2 regions of the Rossellomorea sp. LjRoot5 genome follow, and region 1 is predicted to be linked to the other one. Evidence: a T-box and tRNA genes for the amino acid it is inferred to sense, from the RefSeq annotation. Region 1 holds a T-box; the other holds one or more tRNA genes.
What was found. A T-box is a leader RNA that pairs with one kind of tRNA and senses whether it is charged. The one in region 1 lies ahead of thrS (threonine--tRNA ligase), so its partner is inferred to be a tRNA-Thr.
Positions count from the first base shown of each region.

Region 1 (5,480 bases):
ATCACGTCGATATGTATGATGTGCAAAGGATCATCGAGTCTCTTATACTGTTTGCTTATACGTAAAGTGAATAGTCCCGGGGAATAGGCACCTCTTACATCAGTATACTTAATCCTCTCGGTAATATCTCCACTATCACTATTCAATTCGATGATGGAACAATCTTCATTGCAATCGATCATATACTCTTCCTGGAGCCACTTTTCAAAATCTTTTTCCGTCGGTCTGTTGAGAATCGTAACAATACTTAGTGCAACGATTACTGCCATAACAAAAAGAAACGCCAATCTTTTGTTCATTGTTCGATTCCTTCTTTCAAAAAAATTGGAAAATGCTGATAAAATCAGTTTATCACAGTTTTCGAGGGAAGGGGGGAAAACACCATAAGTAAAGAGCTTGGGCTCCCAAGCTCTTTTCAAAGATTCATATTAAGGAAGAAGCGGAAGTTTGATTATTACAACAGTTCCTTTGTTCAATTCACTTTCATATTCAATCATCCCGCCCATTTCACGAATAAGTTTATTTGTCACCATACTTCCCAATCCTGTCCCTTTGGTTTTCGTTGTATAAAAGGGTAAGCCAATCTTCTTTAACTCATCTCCGGTCATTCCCTTTCCGTTATCCGAGAAGCAAATGTAGAATTGGAATATATACATTAATAATCGTAATGTAGAAAGTTGAGTGGATTAGAAAGATAAGTGTGCTTCCTAAAAATTTGTATTGAGTCTTTAATAGCATCTTACGGAAGATCATTCCCATCACAAGAGCCAATACTGAAACGGCGATACCCACTGCAACGTACGGACCTCCGATTAAATAACGGAATATGATGACACAGCCGAGCACGATAGAACCTGATAATAATCCTGCATATATAGTTGAAATCAGGATCGCAATCATTCGTAAATCAAAATGGGTGGCTCCAAGCGTTTCGATGGGATACAACATGCACAAAAGTGCCCCAAATGATCCAACCAACCCATACGTGATTTTATGTTTGAAAATAGAATCCTGTTTTTCTTTGAATGGAAATAAGACATTTGCATTATAAGTAAAAGAAAATAATATCGTAATATTGACCAGTAGAGTTTTGATTAATGTAATCAAAGAAAAGCCCCCAACACTATTTGACTAAAGGGCCACGAAAGGCTCCCTGTCTGATAACACATGAACATACAAATATTAAAAATACTTCATTTCCTCTTTTTAGTCAAATTTCAGGGACGGACCTCTGAATTGCTTGCATTTTTAACCAATCATTTTAATAAAATGTAGTGGTGAAGCATGTTACAAGTAAGTTTGAGATCAAAAATGTGACTTGTTCCAAGGTCCGTCCCTCTCTATAAGCAGGTAATTTAGCAGGGAGAATAGAATATATAAGATATACAGGCCTTATTTTCGGGAATTGGATGATAAGGGTATGATACATAGTTTGGTGTTGCCAAGTGCATAGAATAGTTCGGCCGTTGCGTTTGAGTACGGAATAGGAGGAATGAAGATGATCGAAGGACAGGTCTTGCATCAACGGCAGCAGGTGAAGATCATGCATAAGAAAATCCCATTGAAAGAAGTGGTGAAGAGGGCGTTCCTGATTACTATAGGAGCTGTTATCATGGCTATCGGTCTTGAGATTTTCCTTGTCCCCAATCAGGTCATCGATGGAGGGATTGTCGGCGTTTCCATTATGCTCTCACACATAACAGGCATTAAGCTGGGACTTTTTATCTTTATCTTAAACATCCCCTTTTTCTTCATTGGTTATAAACAAATCGGTAAAACCTTCGCATTTTCGACGCTTTATGGCATTATCATTCTTTCGATTTCTACAACTTTTCTACATCCTGTCGCAGCATTTACACAAGATATTCTGTTGGCATCCTTATTTGGAGGCATCGTGCTCGGTATAGGGGTCGGCATGGTCATCAGATACGGAGGTTCCCTGGACGGAACTGAAATCCTTGCCATTTTATCAAGTAAAAGGCTCCCTTTCTCTGTAGGGGAAATCATCATGTTTGTGAATCTATTCATTTTAGCCAGTGCAGGCTTTGTCTTCAGCTGGGATAGGGCCATGTATTCTCTACTCGCTTATTATGTTGCTTTTAAGCTCATTGATATTACGATAAAGGGTCTTGATGAATCTAAATCCGTATGGATCATCAGTGAGTATTACGGAGAGATTGGAGACGCCCTCCTTCATCGGTTAGGCAGGGGTGTCACTTACTTAAAGGGAGAAGGCGCCTTTTCAGGAGATGACAAAAAGGTCATATTCTGTGTCATCACACGACTTGAGGAGGCAAAGTTGAAAGACATCGTAGCTGAGCATGATCCCTCCGCGTTTCTGGCGATAGCTGATATCGCAGAGGTAAGAGGAGGAAGGTTTAAGAAAAAAGACATCCATTGAGCCCAACGATATAAATACTACATTTTAATGCGCAGAATCGGCATAACTCCCGGTTTTGCTTTTTTTATGTGTGAAGTCCCACCAAGCAGAATGTGTCCCAACACTTAATAGGCTTTCTGTATTTGGTTATGAACATATACTTATTGTCGTCCGCATGTACTTGTAGTACTATTATCTAGATTGAGATGAAGAAAGGACTCGTTTTTTCTTTAGATACCGAACATTCAAAGAGGAACATCCGTTTAACGAGTCAGCACAAAAATTATCATCTTCAATAGAGGAGAACATAACCATGGAATTCGTAATACTGATTAAAGCATTTATTCTCGGTATGGTAGAAGGCTTGACGGAGTTTGCTCCAGTATCCTCTACCGGCCATATGATCGTGGTGGACGATCTATGGATCAAATCGAAAGAAGTGTTAGGGAAGTATCCTGCCAATACGTTTAAAGTAGTCATTCAACTTGGATCCATTCTTGCGGTAGTCATAGTGTTCCGGGACAGATTCAAGGATTTATTAGGAATGAATTCCCGTAAAGAAGAAAGATCATCAACATTAAAACTATCACATATATTGGTTGGGTTGCTTCCGGCCGTAATCCTTGGGTTACTATTCGAAGACTATATCGATGAACATCTCTTTTCACTAAATACAGTCCTTGCAGGGTTAGCCATAGGTGCGTTCCTTATGATTGCTGCCGATGTGTTCCGGCCAAAGGTACAGACGGTGGAAACTGTTGATGGGATCACCCACAAGAAAGCGTTGATGATTGGTCTGATACAATGTCTATCATTATGGCCGGGCTTCTCAAGGTCTGGTTCTACCATATCAGGTGGTGTATTACTTGGCTTAAGCTACCGTGCTGCGTCTGATTTCACCTTTATTATGGCTGTACCGATCATGCTGGGTGCAAGCGCACTGTCCCTGATGAAAAACTGGATGTATTTTAATGCTGAGTTCATGCCTTTTTTACTTGTTGGATTCATCAGCGCATTCCTGTTTGCTTATTTATCGATCCGCTTTTTCTTAAAAGTGATCAATAAAGTCAAGTTAATCCCATTTGCTATTTACCGCCTTATTCTGGTGGGCATTATTTTACTTATTTTTGTATAATATACACTTGACAGGTAGAAAATACTCCCATATAATTTCAATAACACTTTTTCAGAATGAGAATATACTATATGAAAGCAAAGAAGAGGACATGATTCATTCACTATTTTCTTGATCAGAGAACAGGGTCACCGGCTGAGAGCCCTCGAAGAGAATTGAATGTCTTACCACCTCGGAGCTATTATGGAGAAGGTCAGTATCCATAATCGGGAAAACCGTTATCTTACTTAAGCGAAGCGTTTTATTGTACACTTCGAAATTAGGGTGGAACCACGACCGCACTCGTCCCTTGGTTAGGGATGAGTGCGGTTTTTTATTTTAAATAAGCTGTGCGCTATGAAGAGGACACGGATCATTTCCACTTTCTTACCAGAGAACAGGGTCATCAGGCTGCAAGCCCTGAAGAAAGAGAAATGATTTACCACCTTGGAGCTATTGTGGAGAAATGACAGTATCCACAATCGGGAAAACCGTTATCTTACTTGAGCGAGGGACCAGTGAATTTTTGTCCTTCGGAATTAGGGTGGTACCACGACCGCATTCGTCCCTTGGTTAGGGATGGGTGCGGTTTTTTATATACCAAATTTTTAAGGAGGAAAAGACATGTCTATTCAATCAGAGGTAGAAAAGAGAAATCATAGGAAACTGGGTCAAGAGCTGGAATTGTTTATCTCCATGGAAGATGCACCAGGGATGCCGTTTTTTTTACCCAAGGGGATGCTCTTGCGGAATGAGCTGGAGGAATTTTGGAAAAAAGAGCACCTGAAGGCAGGCTATCAGGAAATCAGGACACCAATCATGATGAAACAGGAATTATGGGAGAAGTCAGGTCACTGGGATCATTATCATGAAAACATGTATTTCTCAGAGGTGGACGATCAGAAATATGCTATTAAGCCGATGAGCTGTCCTGGAGCTGTCCTGATTTATAAAAGTAAACGGAGAAGCTACCGGGAATTACCTATCCGATATGGGGAGCTTGGATTGGTCCATCGTCATGAGCTTTCAGGATCGTTAAGCGGATTATTGAGAGTCCGTTCATTCACTCAAGATGATGCACATCTATTTGTAAGGGAAGATCAGATTCGTGCAGAGCTCCATAAAGTTCTCGATCTCATTGATCGTTTCTATGGGAAATTCGGTTTCGAATACAAAGTGGAGCTTTCAACTCGCCCGGAAGATTATATGGGATCTGTTGACCTATGGAATCAAGCGGAAGGGGATCTTGAACGTGTATTAGAGGACAGGGGGGTCGATTATCATATCAATCATGGAGATGGAGCATTCTACGGACCGAAAATCGACTTTCACATTCTGGATTGTCTGGGTAGAAGCTGGCAGTGTGGAACGGTTCAACTTGATTTTCAAATGCCTGAAAAATTCCAGTGTCAATACTTTGGTGAGGATAACCGGGTAGAGAGACCGATCATGATCCATCGAGCCATTTACGGGTCGATCGAACGGTTCATGGCCATTATCATTGAACATTTCGGAGGAGATTTCCCCCTTTGGTTAGCTCCCCATCAAGTGAAAATCCTTCCTATTTCTGAAGCTCATATCCCTTATGCCCAAGAAGTAAAGTCCCACCTGGAAAGAGAAGGATTCAGGGTGGAACTGGACGATCGAGTTCAGAAAACGGGGTTGAAGATCAGGGATGCCGAGATACAAAAAGTTCCTTATATGATGGTCGTAGGCGATAAAGAAATCCAGCAACAATCGGTGTCACTCAGAAAAAGGAAGGAGGGTAACGTGGGAGTACTTCAAGTGAGTGAGGTTATTCAAAAATTGAAAGAGGAGATGCGGTAACCATATGGATTCCTTTTGGTTGCTGGGGGATGGTGGAAAAATATTCAATATTCACTTGACCATTTCCTGTTTTTTTTATAAACTAACAGAAGGAAAATTCTGAATATACTGAAGGGGGAGAAGAAATGGGCACATTTAATCTGGAATATCGCTTTATTT
Region 1 is NZ_CAXUQN020000001.1:2,456,490-2,461,969, reverse strand. Features, by position in the region: gene ACSQ2E_RS12730 (hypothetical protein) at 1-299, opposite strand, end outside; gene ACSQ2E_RS12725 (ATP-binding protein) at 429-608, opposite strand; gene ACSQ2E_RS12720 (LytS/YhcK type 5TM receptor domain-containing protein) at 619-1,107, opposite strand; gene ACSQ2E_RS12715 (YitT family protein) at 1,544-2,401, shown strand; gene ACSQ2E_RS12710 (undecaprenyl-diphosphate phosphatase) at 2,694-3,515, shown strand; T-box leader at 3,843-4,067, shown strand; gene thrS (threonine--tRNA ligase) at 4,119-5,321, shown strand.

Region 2 (5,480 bases), 780 kb from region 1:
AACGGGTGATGGCGTGCCTTTTGTAGAATGAACCGGCGAGTTACGATCCCATGCAAGGTTAAGTTGATAAGACGGAGCCGCAGCGAAAGCGAGTCTGAATAGGGCGAATTTAGTATGTGGTCGTAGACCCGAAACCAGGTGATCTACCCATGTCCAGGATGAAGTTCAGGTAACACTGAATGGAGGTCCGAACCCACGCACGTTGAAAAGTGCGGGGATGAGGTGTGGGTAGCGGAGAAATTCCAATCGAACTTGGAGATAGCTGGTTCTCTCCGAAATAGCTTTAGGGCTAGCCTCATGTGTAAGAGTCTTGGAGGTAGAGCACTGTTTGGACTAGGGGCCCTCATCGGGTTACCGAATTCAGACAAACTCCGAATGCCAAAGACTTATCCATGGGAGTCAGACTGCGAGTGATAAGATCCGTAGTCGAAAGGGAAACAGCCCAGACCACCAGCTAAGGTCCCAAAGTATACGTTAAGTGGAAAAGGATGTGGAGTTGCTTAGACAACCAGGATGTTGGCTTAGAAGCAGCCACCATTTAAAGAGTGCGTAATAGCTCACTGGTCGAGTGACTCTGCGCCGAAAATGTACCGGGGCTAAACGTATCACCGAAGCTGTGGATTGACACCTCTAGGTGTCAGTGGTAGGAGAGCGTTCTAAGGACTGCGAAGCTAGACCGTAAGGACTGGTGGAGTGCTTAGAAGTGAGAATGCCGGTATGAGTAGCGAAAGATGGGTGAGAATCCCATCCACCGAATGCCTAAGGTTTCCTGAGGAAGGCTCGTCCGCTCAGGGTTAGTCGGGACCTAAGTCGAGGCCGATAGGCGTAGACGATGGACAACAGGTTGATATTCCTGTACCACCTCTTTTCCGTTTGAGCAATGGGGGGACGCAGGAGGATAGGGTAAGCGCACTGCTGGATATGTGCGTCTAAGCAGTTAGGCTGATGATGAGGCAAATCCCGTCATCGTGAAGGCTGAGCTGTGATAGCGAGCGAATTATAGTAGCGAAGTTCCTGATTCCACACTGCCAAGAAAAGCCTCTAGCGAGGAAAAAGGTGCCCGTACCGCAAACCGACACAGGTAGGCGAGGAGAGAATCCTAAGGTGAGCGAGAGAACTCTCGTTAAGGAACTCGGCAAAATGACCCCGTAACTTCGGGAGAAGGGGTGCTCTGGTAGGGTGCAAGCCCGAGAGAGCCGCAGTGAATAGGCCCAGGCGACTGTTTAGCAAAAACACAGGTCTCTGCGAAGCCGTAAGGCGAAGTATAGGGGCTGACGCCTGCCCGGTGCTGGAAGGTTAAGAGGAGTGCTTAGCGTAAGCGAAGGTGCGAATCGAAGCCCCAGTAAACGGCGGCCGTAACTATAACGGTCCTAAGGTAGCGAAATTCCTTGTCGGGTAAGTTCCGACCCGCACGAAAGGCGTAACGATCTGGGCACTGTCTCAACGAGAGACTCGGTGAAATTATAGTACCTGTGAAGATGCAGGTTACCCGCGACAGGACGGAAAGACCCCGTGGAGCTTTACTGTAGCCTGATATTGAATTTTGGTACAGCTTGTACAGGATAGGTAGGAGCCTTGGAAACCGGAGCACAAGCTTCGGTGGAGGCATCGGTGGGATACTACCCTGGCTGTATTGAAATTCTAACCCGCGCCCCTTATCGGGGTGGGAGACAGTGTCAGGTGGGCAGTTTGACTGGGGCGGTCGCCTCCTAAAGAGTAACGGAGGCGCCCAAAGGTTCCCTCAGAATGGTTGGAAATCATTCGCAGAGTGTAAAGGCACAAGGGAGCTTGACTGCGAGACCTACAAGTCGAGCAGGGACGAAAGTCGGGCTTAGTGATCCGGTGGTTCCGCATGGAAGGGCCATCGCTCAACGGATAAAAGCTACCCCGGGGATAACAGGCTTATCTCCCCCAAGAGTCCACATCGACGGGGAGGTTTGGCACCTCGATGTCGGCTCATCGCATCCTGGGGCTGTAGTCGGTCCCAAGGGTTGGGCTGTTCGCCCATTAAAGCGGTACGCGAGCTGGGTTCAGAACGTCGTGAGACAGTTCGGTCCCTATCCGTCGTGGGCGCAGGAAATTTGAGAGGAGCTGTCCTTAGTACGAGAGGACCGGGATGGACGCACCGCTGGTGTACCAGTTGTCTTGCCAAAGGCATCGCTGGGTAGCTATGTGCGGAAGGGATAAGTGCTGAAAGCATCTAAGCATGAAGCCCCCCTCGAGATGAGATTTCCCATCACGTAAGTGAGTAAGATCCCTAGAAGATGACTAGGTAGATAGGTCAGAGATGGAAGCATGGCGACATGTGGAGTTGACTGATACTAATCGATCGAGGACTTAACCAAACTATAAAGCGGAGGCGGCTTGAACAGAGACGACAAGCATTTCTGGGCAATCAGAAGAGGGTGTTTTTTACCCTCAGCTGATTGAACTGAAATGACCTCGAGTCTCTAGCCGCCGGAGCTGGAATGTTATCTATTGCAATAGTAGATACAACAATTGGTCGATATTCGGCTTTCTTGACATCAATTCTTTATCTAGTTTTGAAGGAATAAAATTTATATGAAAATATAAAAAAATCCTTGAAAAAAATTATCAACACGATATAATAGTACTTGTCCTTAAAAAAGGGACAATACATAGTCTGGTGACTATGGCGAAGAGGTCACACCCGTTCCCATGCCGAACACGGAAGTTAAGCTCTTCAGCGCCGATGGTAGTTGGGGGATCTCCCCCTGTGAGAGTAGGACGTCGCCAGGCATATCGTTCCGCAGTAGCTCAGTGGTAGAGCTATCGGCTGTTAACCGATCGGTCGCAAGTTCGAATCTTGCCTGCGGAGCCAATATATGGAGAGCTGTCCGAGTGGCCGAAGGAGCACGATTGGAAATCGTGTAGACGGTTAACGCTGTCTCAAGGGTTCAAATCCCTTGCTCTCCGCCATTTTGTTTTCAGTAAGGCCCATTGGTCAAGCGGTTAAGACACCGCCCTTTCACGGCGGTAACACGGGTTCGAATCCCGTATGGGTCACCAATTTTTTTGCGGAAGCAAAAGAACTTACCATGTAATATGGAGGATTAGCTCAGCTGGGAGAGCATCTGCCTTACAAGCAGAGGGTCGGCGGTTCGATCCCGTCATCCTCCACCATGATTTTTTACGAAGCGTAAGCAGAGTAAAATAATCTTCCTTAATTAGTATTTGTAACTTACCATTTCTTATCGTCGCGGGGTGGAGCAGTTCGGTAGCTCGTCGGGCTCATAACCCGAAGGTCACAGGTTCAAATCCTGTCCCCGCAATACCATTTTTGGTCCGGTAGTTCAGTTGGTTAGAATGCCTGCCTGTCACGCAGGAGGTCGCGGGTTCGAGTCCCGTCCGGACCGCCATTTTTATATTAGATAGTCATGAAATGGAAAAGGGTTTCGATAAGCGAGAAGGTCGAGGAAGCGATCGAAGGAACACCGGAGCGTATTTTACATACGTGAGGATGTGACTGAGTGAGCTGACGAAGAGATTCGAAGCTTAGCGGAAGCCGAAAACTATATGGCTCAGTAGCTCAGTTGGTAGAGCAATGGACTGAAAATCCATGTGTCGGCGGTTCGATTCCGTCCTGAGCCACCATTTATTTACTTGATGCCGGTGTAGCTCAACTGGTAGAGCAACTGACTTGTAATCAGTAGGTTGGGGGTTCAAGTCCTCTTGCCGGCACCAGTCAAGTGATTTAGCTGGAGGGGTAGCGAAGTGGCTAAACGCGGCGGACTGTAAATCCGCTCCTTCGGGTTCGGCAGTTCGAATCTGCCCCCCTCCACCATTTATTCTAGGGGTATAGTTTAAAGGTAGAACGAAGGTCTCCAAAACCTTTGGTGTGGGTTCGATTCCTACTACCCCTGCCAATTATTTCATGGCGATTGTGGCGAAGTGGTTAACGCACCTGATTGTGGTTCAGGCATTCGTGGGTTCGATTCCCATCAGTCGCCCCATAAAAGTCACATTTTTATTTCCGTGACATATACTATCAGTGGGCTATAGCCAAGCGGTAAGGCATCGCACTTTGACTGCGACATGCGTTGGTTCGAATCCAGCTAGCCCAGTAGTGCGGAAGTAGTTCAGTGGTAGAACACCACCTTGCCAAGGTGGGGGTCGCGGGTTCGAATCCCGTCTTCCGCTCCAATATTAAGGCGGCATAGCCAAGTGGTAAGGCATGGGTCTGCAAAACCCTGATCACCGGTTCAAATCCGGTTGCCGCCTCCAAATGTAATGCCGGTGTGGCGGAATTGGCAGACGCGCACGACTCAAAATCGTGTTCCTCTGGAGTGCCGGTTCGATCCCGGCCACCGGTACCACATCGCGGGTGTAGTTTAGTGGTAAAACCTCAGCCTTCCAAGCTGATGATGAGGGTTCGATTCCCTTCACCCGCTCCAACTTACATACGACAGACTTTCTCTTCATGAGGAAGTCTTTTTTAATGTTTAATTATGAAAAAACGTTTAACCAGCATCATTTTTACCGTTATGGACGTTTATCTGATCGACTTCACTATATTTATTCTCGATCAAAGCCAATTTATTTTCAAAACTGGACCACTTATTTTCAATTCCACGATTTTATTTTCAAAAACACCACTTTTATTTTCAATTCCAGCATTTTATTTTCAAAAAGCCGATTCACCGCCCACTCATTCCCCAAACAGAACCACAAAGGAATCCAACCTTTTCATTTACCCACCACCCATCAAAACAAACCCCATCTAGTCAAAATATTGCACCTTCTTCGTCAATTGAGTTCCCCTTTTTGAGAAAGCGCTACCATTATAATATAAGAAAGCGATTACACAGTTAGGGTGGTGATACGGGTGGAACCAAAGATTCAGACTGGACCAGTAAGCCCAGATGTACAAATGAAGGCAGTGACGAAGAAAAGGTTCAAGTATAAGAGCTTGCTGACGTACGCTGCCTTTGTAGGACCGGCACTTTTATTTTTCTTAGTGATTCAGATTCTTCCATTCTTAATGGGGGTGTATTATTCCTTTACCTCATGGAATGGTGTCAGTTCGGTTGTTGAGTGGGTAGGATTTGATAATTATAAGAAGATTTTCACGGACGATAAGACGTTTTTCAATTCATTCATGTTCACGACGAAGTTTATGTTTGCGGCAGTGATCATCAGTAACTTGATAGGATTCGGATTTGCTCTTTTACTGAATGCAGCGTTGAAGACCCGAAATATCTTGAGGACGGTATTTTTTATCCCGAACGTCATTGGTGGATTATTACTCGGGTTCATATGGCAGTTCATCTTTGTCAAGGGATTCGCGTCACTTGGGAATATGACGGATATTGGATTCTTTAAGATGCCATGGCTTGGTGATGAGAAGACGGCTTTCTGGGGTATTGTCATCGTATTTGCATGGCAGATCTCAGGGTATATGATGGTCATTTATGTAGCGGCATTGCAAGGGGTCGACAATTCTCTTCTTGAAGCAGCGA
Region 2 is NZ_CAXUQN020000001.1:3,236,244-3,241,723, reverse strand. Features, by position in the region: rRNA gene ACSQ2E_RS16575 (23S ribosomal RNA) at 1-2,345, shown strand, start outside; rRNA gene rrf (5S ribosomal RNA) at 2,644-2,760, shown strand; tRNA gene ACSQ2E_RS16565 (tRNA-Asn) at 2,768-2,842, shown strand; tRNA gene ACSQ2E_RS16560 (tRNA-Ser) at 2,849-2,940, shown strand; tRNA gene ACSQ2E_RS16555 (tRNA-Glu) at 2,956-3,030, shown strand; tRNA gene ACSQ2E_RS16550 (tRNA-Val) at 3,069-3,144, shown strand; tRNA gene ACSQ2E_RS16545 (tRNA-Met) at 3,220-3,293, shown strand; tRNA gene ACSQ2E_RS16540 (tRNA-Asp) at 3,304-3,380, shown strand; tRNA gene ACSQ2E_RS16535 (tRNA-Phe) at 3,540-3,615, shown strand; tRNA gene ACSQ2E_RS16530 (tRNA-Thr) at 3,630-3,705, shown strand; tRNA gene ACSQ2E_RS16525 (tRNA-Tyr) at 3,722-3,805, shown strand; tRNA gene ACSQ2E_RS16520 (tRNA-Trp) at 3,814-3,887, shown strand; tRNA gene ACSQ2E_RS16515 (tRNA-His) at 3,899-3,974, shown strand; tRNA gene ACSQ2E_RS16510 (tRNA-Gln) at 4,014-4,085, shown strand; tRNA gene ACSQ2E_RS16505 (tRNA-Gly) at 4,090-4,164, shown strand; tRNA gene ACSQ2E_RS16500 (tRNA-Cys) at 4,172-4,245, shown strand; tRNA gene ACSQ2E_RS16495 (tRNA-Leu) at 4,254-4,337, shown strand; tRNA gene ACSQ2E_RS16490 (tRNA-Gly) at 4,342-4,415, shown strand; gene ACSQ2E_RS16485 (carbohydrate ABC transporter permease) at 4,892-5,480, shown strand, end outside.
Region 2: it has a tRNA-Thr gene. The T-box ahead of thrS (threonine--tRNA ligase) is inferred to sense a tRNA for this amino acid. The anticodon was not compared.